Regions from separate parts of the Rhodococcus sp. no. 34 genome, predicted to be linked through region 4. Evidence: riboswitches for the same ligand, from Rfam matches in the RefSeq annotation. Region 4 holds a riboswitch; each other region holds the start of a gene.

Region 1 (4,458 bases), on a different contig from region 4:
GGCTGGCCTATCGACAAGACCGCGACACTGTGACGCCGTGGGACGGGTATTGGCACCTGGCCGGATTCGCAATTCCGGAGTCGTCACGGAAAGCGCGAGATGCGCTGCGCACCAGGGTCGTTTACCTCGGCGGCGCGCTCGTCCAGGGCGGTCTGTACGTCTCGCCGCACGCCTGGGAACCGTATATTCGCGATGCGGCCGCCGAACTCGACGTCGAACAGCACCTGTCTTCTCTCACCACTCGAGATCTGAAAGTGGGCACTCTCGAAGACCCCGTGAAGATTGCCGCGCAGTTGTGGCCACTGGACCAGATCGCTGACGGATACGAACGGCTACTCGACGTAGCGACCGCACGCCTGCACAAACTGCAGAACAGTCCGGGTACCGATGCTGTCACGATGACCATCGAACTCGCGGCGGAATTCACGCGAGCCATGGAACCGGATCCGCTGTTGCCGCCGGAACTACTGCCCACCAACTGGATCGGCACGAGGGCTCGGTCGATCACTGCGCAGTGCTGGACGCTTCTGGCACAGGTGGACGGTGCCGACGAATTACCGTCGCTGTTCCACCTGTACGCAGATGCAATCGGTGACGATCAGGACGCAAGCGTGCGATGACGGGGCGGCAGTCCGAAACGCCCGAGAACCTCGTCGACTGCGGTGGACGGTGTGACAAGTCCGCGATCCTGAAGCCACGGAATGGTGCTGTCCACCAGATGCTCGAGCGTGCGAGGCAATGCGAGAGGCAGCAACGTAACGCCGTCGGCGACCTCCGCAGCTCGGATATCGGCGATCAAACTGCCGAGACCGGAAGGCGTTCCGACGTAATGAAGCGAAACGGGAACCCGCGGCGAGGTCAACGCGCTGTCCAACTGCGCAAGCTCCTTACGAGCGGAGCGAGCCTCCGGCGCGATCAGAATCTCGAGATCGACCAGCACTGCGACGCTGTCGGGATCGCGTCCTTCTTCAGCGACGGCAGCGCGTATCCGTGCGCGTTCGAGCTGTGCCTCACGCAGATCCGCAGCGCGAATCCGAACCACATTGGTAGGGAATGAAGCCAAATCGAGAGCCTTTTCACCCTCGGTGAGGTCCACCCAGTAGTCGCCGCCGATGATGGGCAGGTTGCCGGGTGCGCCCTCAGCGGCCGGATGGTGACCGGATCCGGTCAACTCGACCGCTACGTGCAGAGAATGCGAAGCGAGTGAAGACATGTGAGACCTCCGAAAATCAGAAAAGTATGGGATGAGCGAGACGAATCGTCAGCTCGAACACATTCCTGAAGAGGTGCGGCACAGATCGACATGGCGACGGCACCACTGACCGAGAGTGACGCTCACTCTCGAAGGGGTGGCGGGAAAATCCGCTGGTGCCATGGCTGCCATGCTAGTTGTCCGTTCGAGTTTTCGGGGACCGAGCTCAGCTCAGACGCACTCGGCTGCGCCGGCATTGTCGTCTGCGGCTCCGAGGAAGGGGCGGGTCTCGGGCACAGGGTTCCACGCACCTGCCGTCTTCGCGTACTTCCAATCACGCTGATTCGAAACCAGGATGTTCACGGCGTCGACCAACCGCGTCACGTCGTCCGAGCTGCTACCGAGGCCGAGGCTGGCGCGAACTGCACCGCCGGAGAGGCCGAGGCGCGCGAGAACCGGATGTGCGCAGAAGCGACCGTCGCGAACTCCGATGCCGTGCTCGGCGGAGAGGAATGCGGCGATCTCGCCCGCTTCGAATCCGTCGACGGTGAAGGTGACGATTCCGACGGCGTCGGGAGCGTCGTTCCACAGTCGCACGAGTGAGACGCCCTCGATGGCGGACAAGCCGTCAGTGAGCTGGGCGGTGAGCGCCTTCTCATGCTCGGCGATCACGTCGAAGTCCAGGGCGTGCAGGGTTTCGCAGGCGGTCGCGATGGCTGCCGCACCGAGCACGTTGGGGGAACCCGCCTCGTGGCGTGCGGGCGCGCAAGCCCACTCGGTGGATTCGACGGTCACCTCACGCACGGCGCCGCCGCCGGCGAGGTACGGCTGAGCTTCGTCGAGCCAGTCACGGCGGCCGACGAGAACGCCGGCGCCGAAGGGCGCGTACAGCTTGTGGCCCGAGAACGCTACGTAGTCGACGCCGCATTCCTGCAGGTCGATGCGACGGTGGGGAGCCAACTGAGCAGCGTCGACGAGGCTACGTGCGCCGCAACGGTGAGCGATGTCAGCCAAACGTGCAATCGGCAGGATCTCACCGGTCACGTTGGAGGCCCCGGTGATTGCGAGCAGCGCGGCAGGCTTGGTGCACAGTTCACCGATCAGACGCTCGATCGTTTCTTCGATGGTGTCTGCGGCGGTGACGATACGAGCGTCGTTCCACGGCAACAGGTTTGCGTGATGCTCGACGTCGAGGACGACGGTGCTGCCGGGGACGCACTGCGCAAGCAGGTTCAGCGAATCGGTGGTGTTCCGGGTGAAGACGACAACCTGATCGTCGGCACAGTTCACGAAACGAGCAACGGATTCACGAGCGTTCTCGTAGGTGAGCGTGGAGATCCGGGACGCGTAGCCGGCACCGCGGTGGACGCTGGCGTACGTGGGCAACAATTCGGCGATACGGTCGGTGACCTGGGCCAATGCCGGCGCGCTGGCCGCGTAGTCGAAGTTGGCGTAGGAGCATTCGCCGCCCTGAACCAATGGAACCTGCAGGTCGGCACCCGAAACCTTGGCAATCGCGGTGGTGCAGCAGGTGTCGGCACTCAATACAGCAGTCATCGAAGACAATCCTCACGTTCAAGGACTCGTTCGTCGGGAGATGGCCCCGGAAGAGTCCGCGCTTGCCGCATTCGTTTTCGAACGCAGCCGGGTCGTCACCCGGAGCACCCCACCGCGGAGGAGGGTTGCCGACCAGCAAGCCGGGGCTGAACACTGGTACTCGTGACCTGGCAACGAGGATGGCAGGAACCTCCCGCGCTTGTCAAGACGAAGCTGCGAAGACCGTCGTCACGGCGCGATCGTCCGGCAGGCGAGGTGGAGCGCAAGCCTGGTTTCCGGATCGGCCAGATCGACCGAGAGAAGGCGCTGAATTCTATCGATCCGACTCGATACGGTGTTGCGGTGCAAGCCCATTCGGGTTGCGGTGTGAGCCAGAGACGATTCTTCGTCGAGGTACGTCGACAGAGTCTCGAGCAACTCTCCATTGGAATCGCGTAGCGGTGCGAGCAATGCCGCGGCCGCAGGCTGGAAGGTGTCGGTTCGCGTCCACGCCAGCAGCAACTGCGCCAGCCCGAGGCGGTCCACGTGCAGGAATCGACCTGTTTGAGATCGGGAACCGGCGAGCCGAGCGGCATCCCCGGCCTCCGACAGGGACGAACCGATTCCAGCCGGACCGTCGTGTGCGCGTCCCACACCTACCCAGGTCTCCATCGTGGGTTCCAACCTGGCCTGAGCTGCACGGATGCACTCGGCGATCCTGGTGATCGCCTCCGGTCGCGGCTCGCCTGGCAGAGTCGTCCACGCCGCCCAGCCGTCAGCCTGTTCCACGACATTGGCGTCGATTCCCTCGGCGGCGAGAGCATCTGCAACCTCGCTGCGTCTTGCCACCAGGTCGACCTCACCGACCGCCAGGACTTTGATGCCGATGTGCCATCCGTCCAGCATCCAACCCGCGTCGAGTGCGCGCCGGAGCAGTCCGGGTGTGGCGTCTGCTGACGTGTCGATCAGTTCACCGAGCAACGCGCTACGCCGGCGCGCTTCACGCTCGTCGACCATGCGCGCAACGGCCAGTCGGTGCCCGGCAGCCAACGAGGCCACGTCGAGAACCACTGAGAGAGAAGCCTCTTCGACGCTTTGACGCACCGGGAGCAGCACCGCCAGCCAGGGCTCTCGGGCTGCGCCGGACATCACCGGGCACGCAATCAGGACCCCGCCGGAGTCCAATTCGACCGTGGTGGGCGCCCCGCGACCCGACAACATACCGGCAGCTGCTCGATCAGCGTCTGACAACAGGTCGGCGCCGGTCATCGGACGTCCGGACGTGTCCAGGAGAAAGAATGAACGCTGAAAGGTGTTCAGTAGCACCGACAGAAGATTCTCGACGCTTCCTCCGGCTCGTTGGCCCGCGTGTGTCGCCCGCAGTACTGCGTCGGCCATCACCGCCCGCGAATTCGAGAGAAGATCACGAAGATCCACGCTGAACTGCCACGGGTCGGATACTCCGAGCACCACCAGTCCGAGCCGATCGGCAAGCAACGAGAGATTCGCATCCTCCGCCGCAGCGCTGTGCACAGCGACCACCTGGCAGCCGGTCGCCGCTGTGCGCCGAAGGAGAGCGTCGAATCTCCACTCCCCGATGTCGATTCGATCGAGAATCACCAGAACTGATCCTGAACTCGCCGCACCCGACACGGCCTCGGCCGACTGTGCCGATTCCCCGGTGAGTGCTCCCACTGTCGTCACGACAGGATCACCCTCCCCGGCAAGTC
Region 2 (4,458 bases), on a different contig from region 4:
GCCAGACGCCGGAGAAGAAGCTTCGAACCGAGAGGCCGTGTGCGGCAATCAGGATGGGGTAGACCACGAAGAAGACGATGGCCAGACCGATGTAGATGGCGGCGGTGAATACGCCCAGCGAGCCGATTGCATCCCAGCCGTAGGTGGCGACAGCGTTGGCGATCAGTGCGGCCGTACCGATCGGGGCAAGGCGAATGATCCACCACAGGACCTTTTGGACGATCGCGAGCAGTGACGCGTTGAACTCGAGGAACGGAGCAGCCTTGGGGCCGATCTTCAGCGCCGCGATACCGATTGCGCCGGCGATGACGAGCAGCTGCAGGACGTTGAAGCTCAGGGATGTGGTTGCTACTCCCTCTGCGACGGAAGTCTTTGCGCCCAGCCCCAGGAAGTTGTTCGGAACCAGTCCGGTGATGAACGCCCACCACGAGCCGGAGCTCTTGGGTTCCTTCGCTGCTTCGGCGGCGACGTCGGTCCGTGAACCGGGATCGGTGATCAGGCCGACGATGATGCCGATGATCACAGCAATGAAAGCGGTGATCGCGAACCAGAGCAAGGTCTGCACGGCCAGGCGAGCTGCATTGGCGACCTGGCGCAGGTTGGCGATGGAGCTGACAATGGCGGTGAACACCAGCGGGATCACCGCAACGGTGAGCAGCTTGACGTAACTCGAGCCGATGGTCTGCACGGTGCCGACCAACCAGTTGACGTTGCCGTCGGCCGCATCAGGCATTGCCCGGGCGACGAGACCGATGATGACACCGAGTACGAGACCGGCGACGATCTGCGGTCCGAATGCCGTCGCCCAGGACGGAAAACGGGACGTGGACTTTTCCGGCACGCCGGTGGAGGTGGAGCTGGGCATGACTATGCCTTTCGAAAATCAAGGGAGCGAAACGCAGCGCGGCACCAGAGGCCGGGCAGATTCGAAGAAATGTTTCCTGGTACGCGTCAGGTCAGAGCGAGCGCGTACACATTGCGCTCGCCTGCAGGCGAAGGTCGACGTAACGCCGACTGGTCAGGAACAACACTGTCCACACACTACTCGCAGCTTCAACTACTCGATCCCGAGGGTCGCCGCGGGAGTTCGCTTCGTGTTCGTCGGGCGTGCCCCGATCAGTCACTGTTGGTCGGTTGACTAGTCTCGACGATCAGTAGGTGCCGCACCGGCGCCTAAGCGTCGGCAAGCGGAAGCGAGAGACCGATGAGCGTTCGGAATGCCGAGTACCCGCGTCCGAAGCATTTCCTGGTGCACCTCAGTGACACGCATCTGGTGGCTCAGGGGGAGTTGTACGACGCCGTGGATGCGTCGACGAGATTGCGGGAAGTGCTCAGCGGGATCGTGGCCTCGGGCGCACGCCCGGATGCACTGATATTCACCGGCGACCTGACCGACCAGGGACACCCCGACGCATACGCGGAATTGAAAGCCATCGTGGAACCCGTGGCGGCCGAGATCGATGCGCAGGTCATCTGGGCGATGGGCAACCACGACGACCGCTCTACTTTCAGATCTCTGCTGTTGGGCGAGGACGCCACCGATCATCCCGTCGACAACGTCTACGACCTTGACGGACTGCGGGTGATCACCCTGGATTCGTCGGTTCCCGGTCATCACTACGGTGAGATCTCGGATCGTCAATTGGATTGGCTACGCGCAGAATTGGCGGTGCCCGCGCCCGACGGAACAATTCTGGCGCTGCATCATCCGCCGGTTCCGTGCATTCAGGATCTCGCGGTTCTGGTGGAGTTGCGCGATCAGTCCCGGTTGGCAGACGTCTTGCGTGGCAGCGACGTCCGGGCGATTCTTGCTGGGCATCTGCACTATTCGACGACGGCGACGTTCGCCGGCATTCCGGTTTCCGTGGCGTCGTCGACGTGTTACACCCAGGACTTGAACGTGGAAGTCGGTGGGCAGCGTGGTCGCGACGGGGCTCAGGGGTGCAACCTGGTGCACGTGTACGACGAGACAATTGTTCATTCGGTCGTTCCACTCGGCGCGCACGTGACGGTCGGTGAGCCTGTCGACGCGGCCGAGGGAGCCCGGAGGCTCAGCGCTGCCGGTATTCGAATCCTCGAGAGCGAAAAGGCGGCACGCTCGATCATCTGAGGTGGCAGGCGGTTTCCGGCACTCCGGCGCAGTTCTGGGCGATTGCCGGGCTGTCGCGTACTCACTACCGTCGAGGTAGGTGCAGAGCTCCAGCAACAAGGACCGGCTAGCTGGACGGCAACCCTTCATGCCGATGGGGTGCCCCGGAATCACACCTGGCGATACGCGTGGTGCGTGTCGCAAGCGGCAGTCGCCACGAGAACCGTCAGTCGGGTGCTGACGGTTTCTGCGGTCGGCACTGTGCGCTCCCGAGTAGTTCTCGAACAGGAGTATGCGCCGATGACCTCCACCCCCTCCTCTCATCTTGCTCCGTTGCATCTCGCCGTAGCGCTGGACGGTGCCGGTTGGCACCCTGCAGCCTGGCGAGAGCCACACTCGCGCCCGAGTGAGCTGTTCAGCGCGTCGTATTGGACTGACGTGGTGACGACCGCCGAGCGTGGTCTGCTCGATTTCGTCACCATCGAGGACAGTCTCTCGGTGCCGGCCAACCCACTCGAGCCCGTCGACGACGCGGTTGATCGGGTGCGCGCTCGGCTCGACGCGCATCTCGTGGCCGCCCGACTGGCACCGATCACGAGCAACATCGGCTTGATCCCGACCATCACCACCATTCACACCGAGCCGTTTCACGTGTCCAAAGCCGTTGCCACGCTGGATTACACCTCACGCGGTCGCGCCGGATGGCAGGTGAAGGTTTCGGCGTCGGAATCCGAGGCAGCACAGTTCGGGCGTCGCGACATCCCAGCGCTCACCGATGCCGACCGTCAGTCGATCGTTTCAGGCGTCCTCCCGGACTTCGTGCGCGACCTGTTCGACGAAGCTGCGGAGGCGGCTGACGTAATCCGGCGACTCTGGGACAGTTGGGAGGACGACGCCGAGATCCGTGATGTCGAACAGCGTCGATTCATCGACCGGGACAAGTTGCACTACATCGACTTCGAGGGAAAGTACCTCTCGGTCCGTGGACCGTCGGTGACCCCGCGCCCGCCGCAGGGGCATCCCGTCGTTACCGCGTTGGCACATCAGCGGGTCGCGTACGAACTGGCGGCGCGGACGGCCGATCTGGTGTTCGTGACGCCGTTCGACGAGGAGCAGGTCACGGCAATCCTGGGTGAAGTGCGAGCAGCCGAAGAACACGTGCAGCGCACCGGCGAACCTCTTCGGGTCTTCACCGACATCGTCGTCTTCTTCGATACGCCGGAAGAAACCGGAAAGGAACGGCTCGCTCGCCTCGACGCGCAGGCCGGCGCCGAATACCGTTCGGACGCGCTGACCTTCACCGGCACCGCGGCTGAGTTGGCAGATCTTCTGCTCCGGTGGCAGCAGTTGGGAATCGACGGCTTCCGGTTGCGGCCGGGCGTTGTCGTGGACGACCTCGACGCCATCGCAGGTGAGCTGGTGCCTGAATTGCAGCGACGCAACGTATTCCGCACCGAATATCCGCAGGCGAATCTTCGCGGACTCCTTGGTCTACCCATCGACGTTCCCAACCGCTACGCCGCCGGTACTCCGGCCGCCTGACAGACGAGGAATAGATTCTCATGAGTTCTCAGAAGCGTAAGCAGGTCATCCTGGGTGCCTACCTCGGCGGCGTCAACCATCACACTGCGTGGTGGGATCCGCAGGCGGGCAGCCAGATAGAGTTCGATTCTTTCGAGCACACCGCTCGAACCGCCGAGCGTGGGAAGTTCGACTTCTTCTTCCTCGCCGAAGGCCTCGCCCTTCGTGAGCGTGCGGGACAGATTTTCGACCAAGACATCATCGGTAGGCCGGACACCTTCACGGTCCTTGCATCGTTGGCGGCGGTAACCGAACACCTCGGATTGGCCGGCACTATCAATGCCACGTTCAACGAGCCGTACGAACTGGCCCGCCAATTCGCGACGCTCGATCAGTTGTCCGGAGGGCGTGCCGCCTGGAACGTCGTCACCTCGTTCGACGCATTCACCGGCCAGAACTTTCGCCGCGGCGGATACCTCGACCGCGCGCAACGATACGAGCGTGCGGAGGAGACCGTAGCGCTGGTGCGTGAACTGTGGGATTCGTGGCGAAGCGACGACATCGTGGCAGACAAGGCATCAGGGCGCTTTCTCGCGCGACCGGATGCCGGTGAATTCGTCTTTCATGGATCGCATTTCGACGTGAACGGCCGATTCACAGTGCCGCGTAGCCCGCAAGGGCGCCCGGTTATTCTGCAGGCCGGGGTGTCGCCGCAGGGGCGCGATTTTGCTGCCGGCAATGCCGACGCGATCTTCTCACCGTACGGTCAGTTGCCCGAGGCGGCCGATTTCTATCGCGATATCAAAGCACGTGCCGTCGCGGCCGGACGTGACCCGGGTGACATCAAG
Region 3 (4,458 bases), on a different contig from region 4:
AGGACATGTGCTCGGGAATGTACGTAGCCTGCAGGCGCGTCGAGCATGGCTGATTCACGTTCGCCGATGCTAGCCGCGCCGGCTCACGTTCGCCAATGAGAATGTCGAGAAAACCTGCAGATCAGCTGTGGTTTTCCCGACATTGACGGATCCTGAAATTGTGCCTCTGTGCCGGATCAGCGGGCCGTGCGTGCGAACTCCATCGTTCGGCGAAGCAGTCCGGCGACAGCGTCCGCCTCCGTCAGGAAGCCGTCATGGCCGTCCTTGGACTTGAGAATCTCGAGGCCGCTGCACGTGGAAATTCCGTCGGCGATCTCCTCCTGCAAGCGAAGGGGATACAGCCGATCCGAGTCGACGCCGCCCACCACGACCGGTGCCGTGATCGATGCCAACGCCGCCGCAACACCGCCGCGTCCACGACCGATGTCGTGCCGGTTCATGGCCTCGGTCAGGAGGACGTACGTGCTCGGGTCGAAGCGGTCGACCAGCTTGTCAGCCTGATGTTCCAGGTAACTTTGTACGGCGTATCGTCCACCGTTCCAAGGATTTTCGTCGTTCTGAGCGGAGTTCTCGAAGCGTGCGTCCAGTTCGGACTCGGTGCGGTACGTGAGGTGCGCGATGCGACGGGCGATGCCGAGTCCGGCGCGAGGTGCCCGCCCCGTTCCGTGGTAGTCACCGCCCTGCCAATCCGGATCGGAGACGATGGCAGCGATCTGCGTCGTCTGGGTGCCGATCTGATCTGCAGTGGCCCGTGAACCGGTTGCGAGAACCAACGCGGAGCGAATGCTGTCCGGGTAGGTAACTGCCCATTCGAGTGTGCGCATGCCGCCCATGGATCCTCCGACTACCGAGGCCAACTGGTCGATCCCGAGGAGATCGACGAGCTTCTTCTCCGCCGCGATCTGATCCCGGATGGAGATCTCCGGGAACCTGCTGCCCCACGGCTTGCCGTCGTCGGCCGGCGAACTGGGACCGGTCGTGCCGCGACAACCACCGAGGACATTGGTTGCGATGACGCACCATTCGCCGGTGTCGATCGGTTCGCCGGGGCCGACCATCCCGTTCCACCAGCCGGGGGAGGGCTGATTCGCGGAGATCGGTCCGGTGACGTGTGAGTCTCCGGTCAGTGCGTGCTCGACGAGTACGACGTTGTCGCGGTTCGGGGAAAGCTCACCCCACCGCTGAACGGCGAGCGAAACCGATGGGAGCACCGCGCCGCTTTCGAGTTCCAGGGCACCGATGTCGACGAACCCCACCTGGCCGTCGGGTGGGGGCAGGAGGTCGATCCTGGGCTCCAATTCGTTCACGGTCACGAGTTTGCCACCGCTGCCAGGCCGACGGTGAGATCGGCGAGGATGTCGTCGATTCCTTCGATGCCGACCGCGAGGCGGACGAGCCCGGGTGTGACACCGGAGGCGAGCTGCTCTTCGGGGGTGAGCTGCGAGTGTGTCGTCGACGCGGGGTGGATGACGAGTGAGCGAACGTCACCGATGTTGGCGACGTGGCTGTGCAGCGTCAGGGCGTTGACGAACGTCTTGCCCGCATCGATACCGCCGGGCAGCTCGAAGGTGACGATGGCGCCGGTTCCCTTGGGCGTCAGCTGCTTTCCACGTTCGAACCATGGCGAGGAGGGAAGTCCCGCGTAGGAAACGGAGGCCACCTCGACGTGGCCGTCGAGGAATTCGGCGACCTTCTGTGCATTGGATACGTGGCGCTCGATGCGCAGGCTCAAGGTTTCGATACCCTGCGCGATGAGGAACGCGTTGAACGGCGCCACGGCGGAACCGAGATCGCGCAGCAGTTGGACGCGGGCCTTGAGTGCGAACGCCGGCGCGCCGAGGTCCGCGAAGGTGACGCCGTGGTAGCTGGGATCAGGCGTCGTGAAGTTCGTGTGGCGACCTTGCGTCCAGTCGAAAGTGCCACCGTCGACGATGACGCCGGCGATCGCGGTGCCGTGTCCACCAAGGTATTTGGTGGCGGAGTGAACGACGATGTCGGCGCCGTGTTCGAGTGGGCGAAGCAGGTACGGCGTCGCGACTGTGTTGTCCACGATCAACGGAAGACCGTTCTCGTGGGCCAGTGACGAGATACCGGGTAGGTCGAGGATGTGGTTCTTCGGATTGGCGATCGTTTCGCCGTAGAACGCCTTCGTATTCGGGCGAATGGCTTCGCGCCACTGCTCGAGATTGTCGGGATCCTCGACGAACGTGACTTCGATACCCAGCTTGCGAAGGGTGTAGTGCAGGAGGTTGTACGTGCCGCCGTACAGGTACGGGCTGGAGACGATGTGATCGCCGGCCTCGGCGATGTTGAGGATCGCGATGGTCTCGGCGGCCTGACCCGAGGAGAGGAGGAGTGCGGCGACTCCGCCTTCGAGGGCAGCGATGCGCTGCTCGACGGCGTCCTGTGTGGGATTCATGATCCGCGTGTAGATGTTGCCCGGCTCGGCGAGGCCGAACAGTGCAGCAGCGTGATCGGTGCTGTCGAAGACGTAGCTGGTGGTCTGGTAGATCGGCAGAGCGCGCGCATTTGTGGCGGTGTCCGCTGTTTGTCCGGCGTGCACCTGCTTGGTCTCGAACGACCAGTTCGCGGTCGGATCCGAAGTTGCTGCGGCGTCGGCTGTGTTGTCGGTCATGATCTGTTCACTCCAGTGGTCTGACGGATAGATGTCGGACGGGGGCGAATGATCGCCGCCCCGTGCTGGGGTCTATCTACAAGTGCGACACATACTGAAATACCTCCGTGGGGCTCGGCCCGGTCTGGGGTCCGTCCCTGTCGGACCCGCGCTTGTCACCCGAATTGCGGTGGAACTGCGCGAGCAGATCCACGTCGGGAAACCTGGTCATCACCCGGGGCACCCCACCGCGGTTGGAGGGTTGCCGTCCAGCGAGCCGGGGCTTGACGCTGGCACTCATGACCAAGTCGGATTCTACCGGGAAGTGAGCGCAGTCCTGACACGGGGCGAAATGTGAGCCGCAACCGCACGCGAGGCAGAGCGACGCAGCCCACTAGCAGGCAAAAGTTACTCGCGAGTAGAGACCGATGAGTGGACCTGCCGGTTGCGGCCTCACGGGTTAGCAGTACGCTTGTCTTGTTTGGGACTCATCTCCCGAGATCAGTCCACACCGTCTAGGTTTGATAATCGAACCGTTCGCGGACCCACTCACAAAGTGTGACCGCAACCGTGTAACCAGGGAAACTTCCTAGGAGGACGCGAAGCACCCATGTCCAAAATCAAGGTTGAGGGCACCGTCGTCGAACTCGACGGCGATGAGATGACGCGCATTATCTGGCAGTTCATCAAAGACAAGTTGATCCATCCGTATCTCGATGTGAACCTCGAGTACTACGACCTCGGTATCGAGTACCGCGACGAGACCGACGACCAGGTCACCATCGACGCAGCGCACGCGATCCAGAAGCACGGCGTCGGCGTCAAATGCGCCACGATCACGCCGGACGAGGCACGTGTCGAGGAATTCGGTCTCAAGAAGATGTGGCGTTCCCCGAACGGAACGATCCGCAACATTCTCGGCGGCACGATCTTCCGCGCACCGATCATCATCTCCAACGTTCCGCGACTCGTTCCGGGCTGGACCAAGCCGATCATCATCGGCCGTCACGCATTCGGCGACCAGTACCGCGCCACAGACTTCAAGGTCCCCGGCCCCGGCAAGGTGATGATCACCTACACGCCTGAGGACGGCAGCGCACCGATCGAGCACGAACTGGTCAACTTCCCCGAAGAGGGCGGCGTCGTCCAGGGGCAGTACAACTTCACCACGTCCATCCGTGACTTCGCTCGCGCGTCGCTCACCTACGGACTGCAGCAGAACTACCCGGTGTACCTGTCCACCAAGAACACCATTCTCAAGGCGTACGACGGTGCCTTCAAGGACATCTTCCAGCACGTCTACGAGACCGAGTTCAAGGCTGAGTTCGATGCTGCAGGTCTGACCTACGAGCACCGCCTCATCGACGACATGGTCGCTTCCGCACTCAAGTGGGAGGGCGGATACGTCTGGGCATGCAAGAACTACGACGGCGACGTCCAGTCCGACACCGTGGCCCAGGGCTTCGGCTCGCTCGGCCTCATGACGTCGGTTCTGCTGACACCGGACGGAAAGACCTGTGAGGCAGAGGCTGCTCACGGCACCGTGACGCGTCACTACCGTCAGCACCAGCAGGGCAAGCCCACCTCGACCAACCCGATCGCGTCCATCTTCGCGTGGACCCGCGGGCTCGAGCATCGTGGCAAGCTCGACAGCACCCCTGAGGTCATCGGCTTCGCGCAGGCGCTCGAAGACGTTGTCATCAAGACCGTCGAAAGCGGCCAGATGACCAAGGACCTCTCGATGCTGGTCGGCGGCGATCAGGGCTACCTCACCACCGAGGAGTTCCTCGGCGCGCTCGACGTGAACCTGCAGAAGGCCATGGCCGCGAAGTAGATTCACCGCT
Region 4 (4,458 bases):
CAGGGCTGAGCGCATCATCAAGGCGTTGGGCTTGCCGACGTAGTAGGGATCGCGTCCGGTCGCCTTGGTGATGAGAGCGGCGACCGAGCCGGTGGCCGGCAGCGAGCCGTCTCGCGACGGTCCAGTGGCGTCCGGGTTGGTGGCGATGAACCGCGATCCACGCTCGACCAGGCGAATGGCGGTGGTGATTGCCTCGAAGGAGTACGTTCGCGTCTCGCCGAGGACGACGTAGTCGGGGTCGCTGTCCGTCAGGACGTAACCGATGTCGTGCAGGGCAGTGGTCAGGCCCGATTCGCCGACCACGTAGGCGCTGCCGCCCGGCCGCTGGTTGGCCAGGAACGTCGCGGTTGCGAGCGCTGACGTCCAGATCGACTTCTCCGGGATGTCGAGTCCCGAATTGAGCAGGCGTGCTCGCAGGTCACGCGGGGTGCGGATGGAGTTGTTGGTGAGCACCATGTACGGGATGTCGTTCGACGCCAGCTCTGCCAGGAACGTGTCCGCTCCAGGTATCAAGTGCTCCTCGTGGACGAGAACCCCGTCCATGTCCATGAGGTAGGTCCAACCGGTCTGATCTTCTGTACTGGTCATTACTCCAGTATGTGCGGGTGGCGCCCGATGTGGGCGGTCAAGCGAGAAGGCGCCACAGTCCGATCAGGCCGACGACGACAATCGTGTAGCGCAGTGCAGTGGGGGACAGGCGCCGTCCGTAGCGGGCACCGAGAACGCCACCACCGAGTGAGCCGACGGCGATCAAACCGGCTGCTGCCCAATTGATCTGATCGAATGCCAGAGTGATGTACATCCCTGCTGCAACGATGTTGACGAGCAGCGACAGCAGGTTCTTCGCGCCGTTCATGCGCTGGAGGGTTTCCGGGAGGATGGCACCCATCACACCGATGAGAAGGATGCCCTGCGCGGCAGTGAAGTACCCGCCGTAGATGCCGACTGCAAAAGTGCCGGCGGTCAGGAGCATCAGCCTCTTGGTGGACAGCGTCGTTTCTTCGGTGGAACGCTTCTTGGCCCACGCCTGGATGCGTGGTTGGAGGAGGACGAGCGCGAGAGCGAGGACCAGCAGCACCGGAACGATGGTCTCGAACAGTTTCTCGGGTAGATGCATGAGCAACCACGAACCGAGTAGTGCCCCGGCGAGTGACGCCGGAATCTGCCACTTCAGTCGATCCCACTGTCCGGACAGCTCACGTCGGTAGCCCCAGGTACCCGAAACTCCGCCGGCGACGAGCCCGACCGCGTTGGACATGGTTGCGGTCACGGGCGGCATGCCGAAGGCGACCAGGGTGGGAAACGTGATCAGCGTTCCACTGCCGACCACGGCGTTGATCGCGCCCGCGCCGATACCGGCCAACAAGATGAAGAAAGCGTCGAGTCCACTCACTCCGCAGACGGTACGGCAGAGGAAAAGTCAGTCCGGACGGCGGTCCCGGTCTTCATTCGAACGCTCCATTCAACACGCCGAACGCGGCTGCGGACACCGTTGGAATCAATGCGATTTCAACATCGTGGACCCTTCATTTCCCTTGCAGTGCAGGGAAATACAACATTTGACGACTCGACATTTCGCGTCTAGTCTTTGCTCACCATCCAGAGCGACCGAGAGACCTGGCTCGTCGACGTCGCAGCAACCCCCCGAGTGATCGGGAGCGGGTGCTACCGCCAGGACCGATGGAAGGCATCACATGGGTACCACTTCGCACGCTGCGCACAAGCGACGTCACATCGATCTGTGCCGCACCGCTTCGTGTCACTGTCGCTGACCGAACTCTCGTCGTCTTCGCAACTCGAGCTCACCAACTCGAGGACACAGCTGCGTTCCCATTTCCCCGAAAGGTCTATTCGTGATGTCCACTCCGTCAGGTAGCGCGCCGTGAGCGCGCCCACCGATGTCCGCCCCGAAAAGTCGGTGTCCGAGTCGCAACTACCCGACTCGGAGCTTGTCGTCGCTCGCACCTGGCACCCGTTGCGCTGGGTGATCAGTGCGGTCGTGCTGGTCCTGCTTGCTCAGTTCATCCACGGGCTCGTCGTCAACCCCGGCTGGGACTGGCCGACGTTCGCGCAGTACTTCACCGCGAAATCAGTGCTCGCCGCGCTGTGGATGACGATCAAACTGACCCTGTGGGGGACGATCCTCGGATTCGGTCTCGGTGTTTTCCTGGCACTCGGTCGGTTGTCGAAAAACCCGGTCCTGCAGGTGATCGCCTGGACCTACATCTGGGCCTTCCGCTCGATTCCACTCATCGTGCAGCTGCTCTTCTGGTTCAACATCACATACCTGTACCAGACGCTTTCTCTCGGAATACCTTTCGGGCCCGAGTTCTTCACCTTCCAGGTCAGCGGTGTGATCGGCGGATTCACCGCAGCAGTCATCGGTTTGGCGCTGCACCAGGCTGCATACTCGGCCGAGATCATCCGCTCCGGAATCATCTCGGTGGATCACGGTCAGATCGAAGCTGCTCACTCGCTCGGTATTCCGCGCAGTCGCCAGTTCTTCAAGATCGTTCTCCCGCAGGCAATGCGAGCGATCCTCCCCAACGCCGCCAACGAGGTCATCGGACTCTTCAAGGGAACGTCGATCGTCTCCACCATGGCAATCGCCGAACTGTTCTACCAGGTGCAGGTCATCTTCGGCCGCAACGGACGAGTCGTGCCCCTGCTGATGGTCGCCACGATCTGGTACATCATCCTCACGACGTTGCTCTCGATCGGTCAGTACTACGTGGAGCGCCACTATGCACGAGGATCCGCCCGTGCGCTTCCGTTGACTCCGGTACAGAAGGCGCGCAAGAAGTTCGAAGAGATTCGCGATGCGCGTCTCGATATTCCGAGAGGTGCGACCCGATGACCGCAGAACTGGCCGAAGAGACGGTGTATGCCGTCGAAGCGCGCGGAATTCACAAGTCCTTCGGTGCCTTGGAAGTACTTGCCGGCGTTGATCTCCTGGTCCGCAAGGGCGAAGTGACCGTCATTCTCGGTCCGTCGGGTTCCGGTAAATCCACCTTGCTGCGAACCCTCAATCACCTCGAGAAGGTCGACCGCGGAACCGTACGGATCGACGGAGAGCTGATCGGATACCGGCGCAAGGGAAATCGACTCCACGAACTGCGTGACCGCGAGATCCTGAAACAGCGTTCGCACATCGGATTCGTGTTCCAGAACTTCAACCTGTTTCCGCACCTGACCGCGTTGGAAAACGTGGTGGAAGCGCCGCTCTCGGCCCAGAAGCGTGATCGTGACGAGGTGTACCGCGAGGCCCGCGCGCTGCTCGAGCGAGTGGGGGTAGGCGACAAGGCGGACGAGTATCCGCGCCAACTCTCCGGTGGCCAGCAACAGCGCGTCGCGATAGCGCGAGCGCTGGCACTGCGGCCGGCGGTCATTCTCTTCGACGAGCCGACGTCGGCGCTCGACCCGGAACTGGTGGGCGAGGTTCTCGAAGTCCTCGCTCAGCTGGCCCGTGACGGCGCCACCTTGGTGATCGTCACACACGAGGTCGGATTTGCTCGGGAAGTGGCGGACACTGCGGTCTTCATGGACGGCGGCGTCATCGTCGAACAGGGCCCGCCTTCGCAGGTGATCGACAATCCGGTCCACGAACGGACCAAAGCCTTTCTCTCCCGCGTCCTCTGACGCGACCCAGACTCATTCCCGGAAGGAAAAATTGATGTTCTCCACATCCCGTCGCGCGACTTTTCTGATCTCGGCGCTTGCCACCGTCGGATTGCTCAGCGCTGCATGCAGCAGCGCGGACGCCGAGTCCGACGGCGCCCAGGTCACCGCTGCTGCGGGTTACAACCTCACGGCCGATCAGAACCGCATCACCACCGACAAGGTGGATTCCATCGCCGCCGAGCTACCTCAGGACATCCGCGATCGTGGCACGCTGCGCGTCACCGGTAGTGCCGGTTCCGCTCCGCCGCTCCGTTTCTACGCCGACGACGACACCACCCTCATCGGTTCCGAGACCGACTTCGCCTATCTGATCGGTGACGTTCTCGGCTTGAAGGTCGACCTGCAGACAGCAGATTGGGCACAGAACTTCGTCCGGATCGACTCCGGTGAGGCCGACGCCTTCCTCTCCAATGTGACTGTCACAGAAGAGCGTAAGGAGAAGTACGACTTCGCGACCTACCGTCTCGACACCCTCGCCTTCGAAGCCAAGAAGGGTGCCGGAATCTCCATCAAGGAACCCAAGGACGTCGCGGGCAAGAAGATCGCCGTCTCCTCGGGCACCAATCAGGAAGCGCTGCTGGTCAAGTGGAGTGAGCAGAACGTCGCGGCCGGCCTGGCGCCTACCGACATCTCTTACTACCAGAACACCACCGACTACTACCTCCCGCTGCAGTCCGGCCGGATCGACGCCTACTTCGGCCCGAACCCGTCGTCGCAGTTCCACGCCAAGCAGTCGGGGGAGACCGAGGTTGTCGGAGAGTTCTCCGGGGCCGGCGA

What was found. A riboswitch is a leader RNA that binds a small molecule or an ion and turns the genes downstream of it on or off. The one in region 4 is predicted to bind S-adenosylmethionine.
Region 1: it holds a riboswitch for S-adenosylmethionine, as region 4 does, so the genes downstream of both, ACYP01_RS12210 (aminotransferase class V-fold PLP-dependent enzyme) here and ACYP01_RS19810 (putative leader peptide) in region 4, are expected to answer to the same signal.
Region 2: it holds a riboswitch for S-adenosylmethionine, as region 4 does, so the genes downstream of both, ACYP01_RS05490 (LLM class flavin-dependent oxidoreductase) here and ACYP01_RS19810 (putative leader peptide) in region 4, are expected to answer to the same signal.
Region 3: it holds a riboswitch for S-adenosylmethionine, as region 4 does, so the genes downstream of both, ACYP01_RS06730 (bifunctional o-acetylhomoserine/o-acetylserine sulfhydrylase) here and ACYP01_RS19810 (putative leader peptide) in region 4, are expected to answer to the same signal.

What each region holds. Positions count from the first base shown of each region.
Region 1 is NZ_BAAILK010000026.1:659,124-663,581, forward strand. It holds gene ACYP01_RS12200 (PaaX family transcriptional regulator C-terminal domain-containing protein) at 1-620, shown strand, start outside; gene ACYP01_RS12205 (LLM class oxidoreductase) at 599-1,213, opposite strand; gene ACYP01_RS12210 (aminotransferase class V-fold PLP-dependent enzyme) at 1,424-2,749, opposite strand; SAM riboswitch class IV at 2,803-2,917, opposite strand; gene ACYP01_RS12215 (PucR family transcriptional regulator) at 2,978-4,458, opposite strand, start outside.
Region 2 is NZ_BAAILK010000019.1:163,254-167,711, reverse strand. It holds gene ACYP01_RS05500 (dicarboxylate/amino acid:cation symporter) at 1-865, opposite strand, end outside; gene ACYP01_RS05495 (phosphodiesterase) at 1,205-2,110, shown strand; SAM riboswitch class IV at 2,189-2,302, shown strand; gene ACYP01_RS05490 (LLM class flavin-dependent oxidoreductase) at 2,285-3,631, shown strand; gene ACYP01_RS05485 (NtaA/DmoA family FMN-dependent monooxygenase) at 3,652-4,458, shown strand, end outside.
Region 3 is NZ_BAAILK010000023.1:160,957-165,414, forward strand. It holds gene ACYP01_RS06720 (DEAD/DEAH box helicase) at 1-7, opposite strand, end outside; gene metX (homoserine O-acetyltransferase MetX) at 177-1,313, opposite strand; gene ACYP01_RS06730 (bifunctional o-acetylhomoserine/o-acetylserine sulfhydrylase) at 1,310-2,635, opposite strand; SAM riboswitch class IV at 2,779-2,919, opposite strand; gene ACYP01_RS06735 (NADP-dependent isocitrate dehydrogenase) at 3,225-4,448, shown strand.
Region 4 is NZ_BAAILK010000041.1:514,667-519,124, reverse strand. It holds gene ACYP01_RS19820 (HAD-IIA family hydrolase) at 1-588, opposite strand, end outside; gene ACYP01_RS19815 (sulfite exporter TauE/SafE family protein) at 626-1,393, opposite strand; SAM riboswitch class I at 1,593-1,687, shown strand; gene ACYP01_RS19810 (putative leader peptide) at 1,695-1,772, shown strand; gene ACYP01_RS19805 (amino acid ABC transporter permease) at 1,883-2,857, shown strand; gene ACYP01_RS19800 (amino acid ABC transporter ATP-binding protein) at 2,854-3,639, shown strand; gene ACYP01_RS19795 (ABC transporter substrate-binding protein) at 3,674-4,458, shown strand, end outside.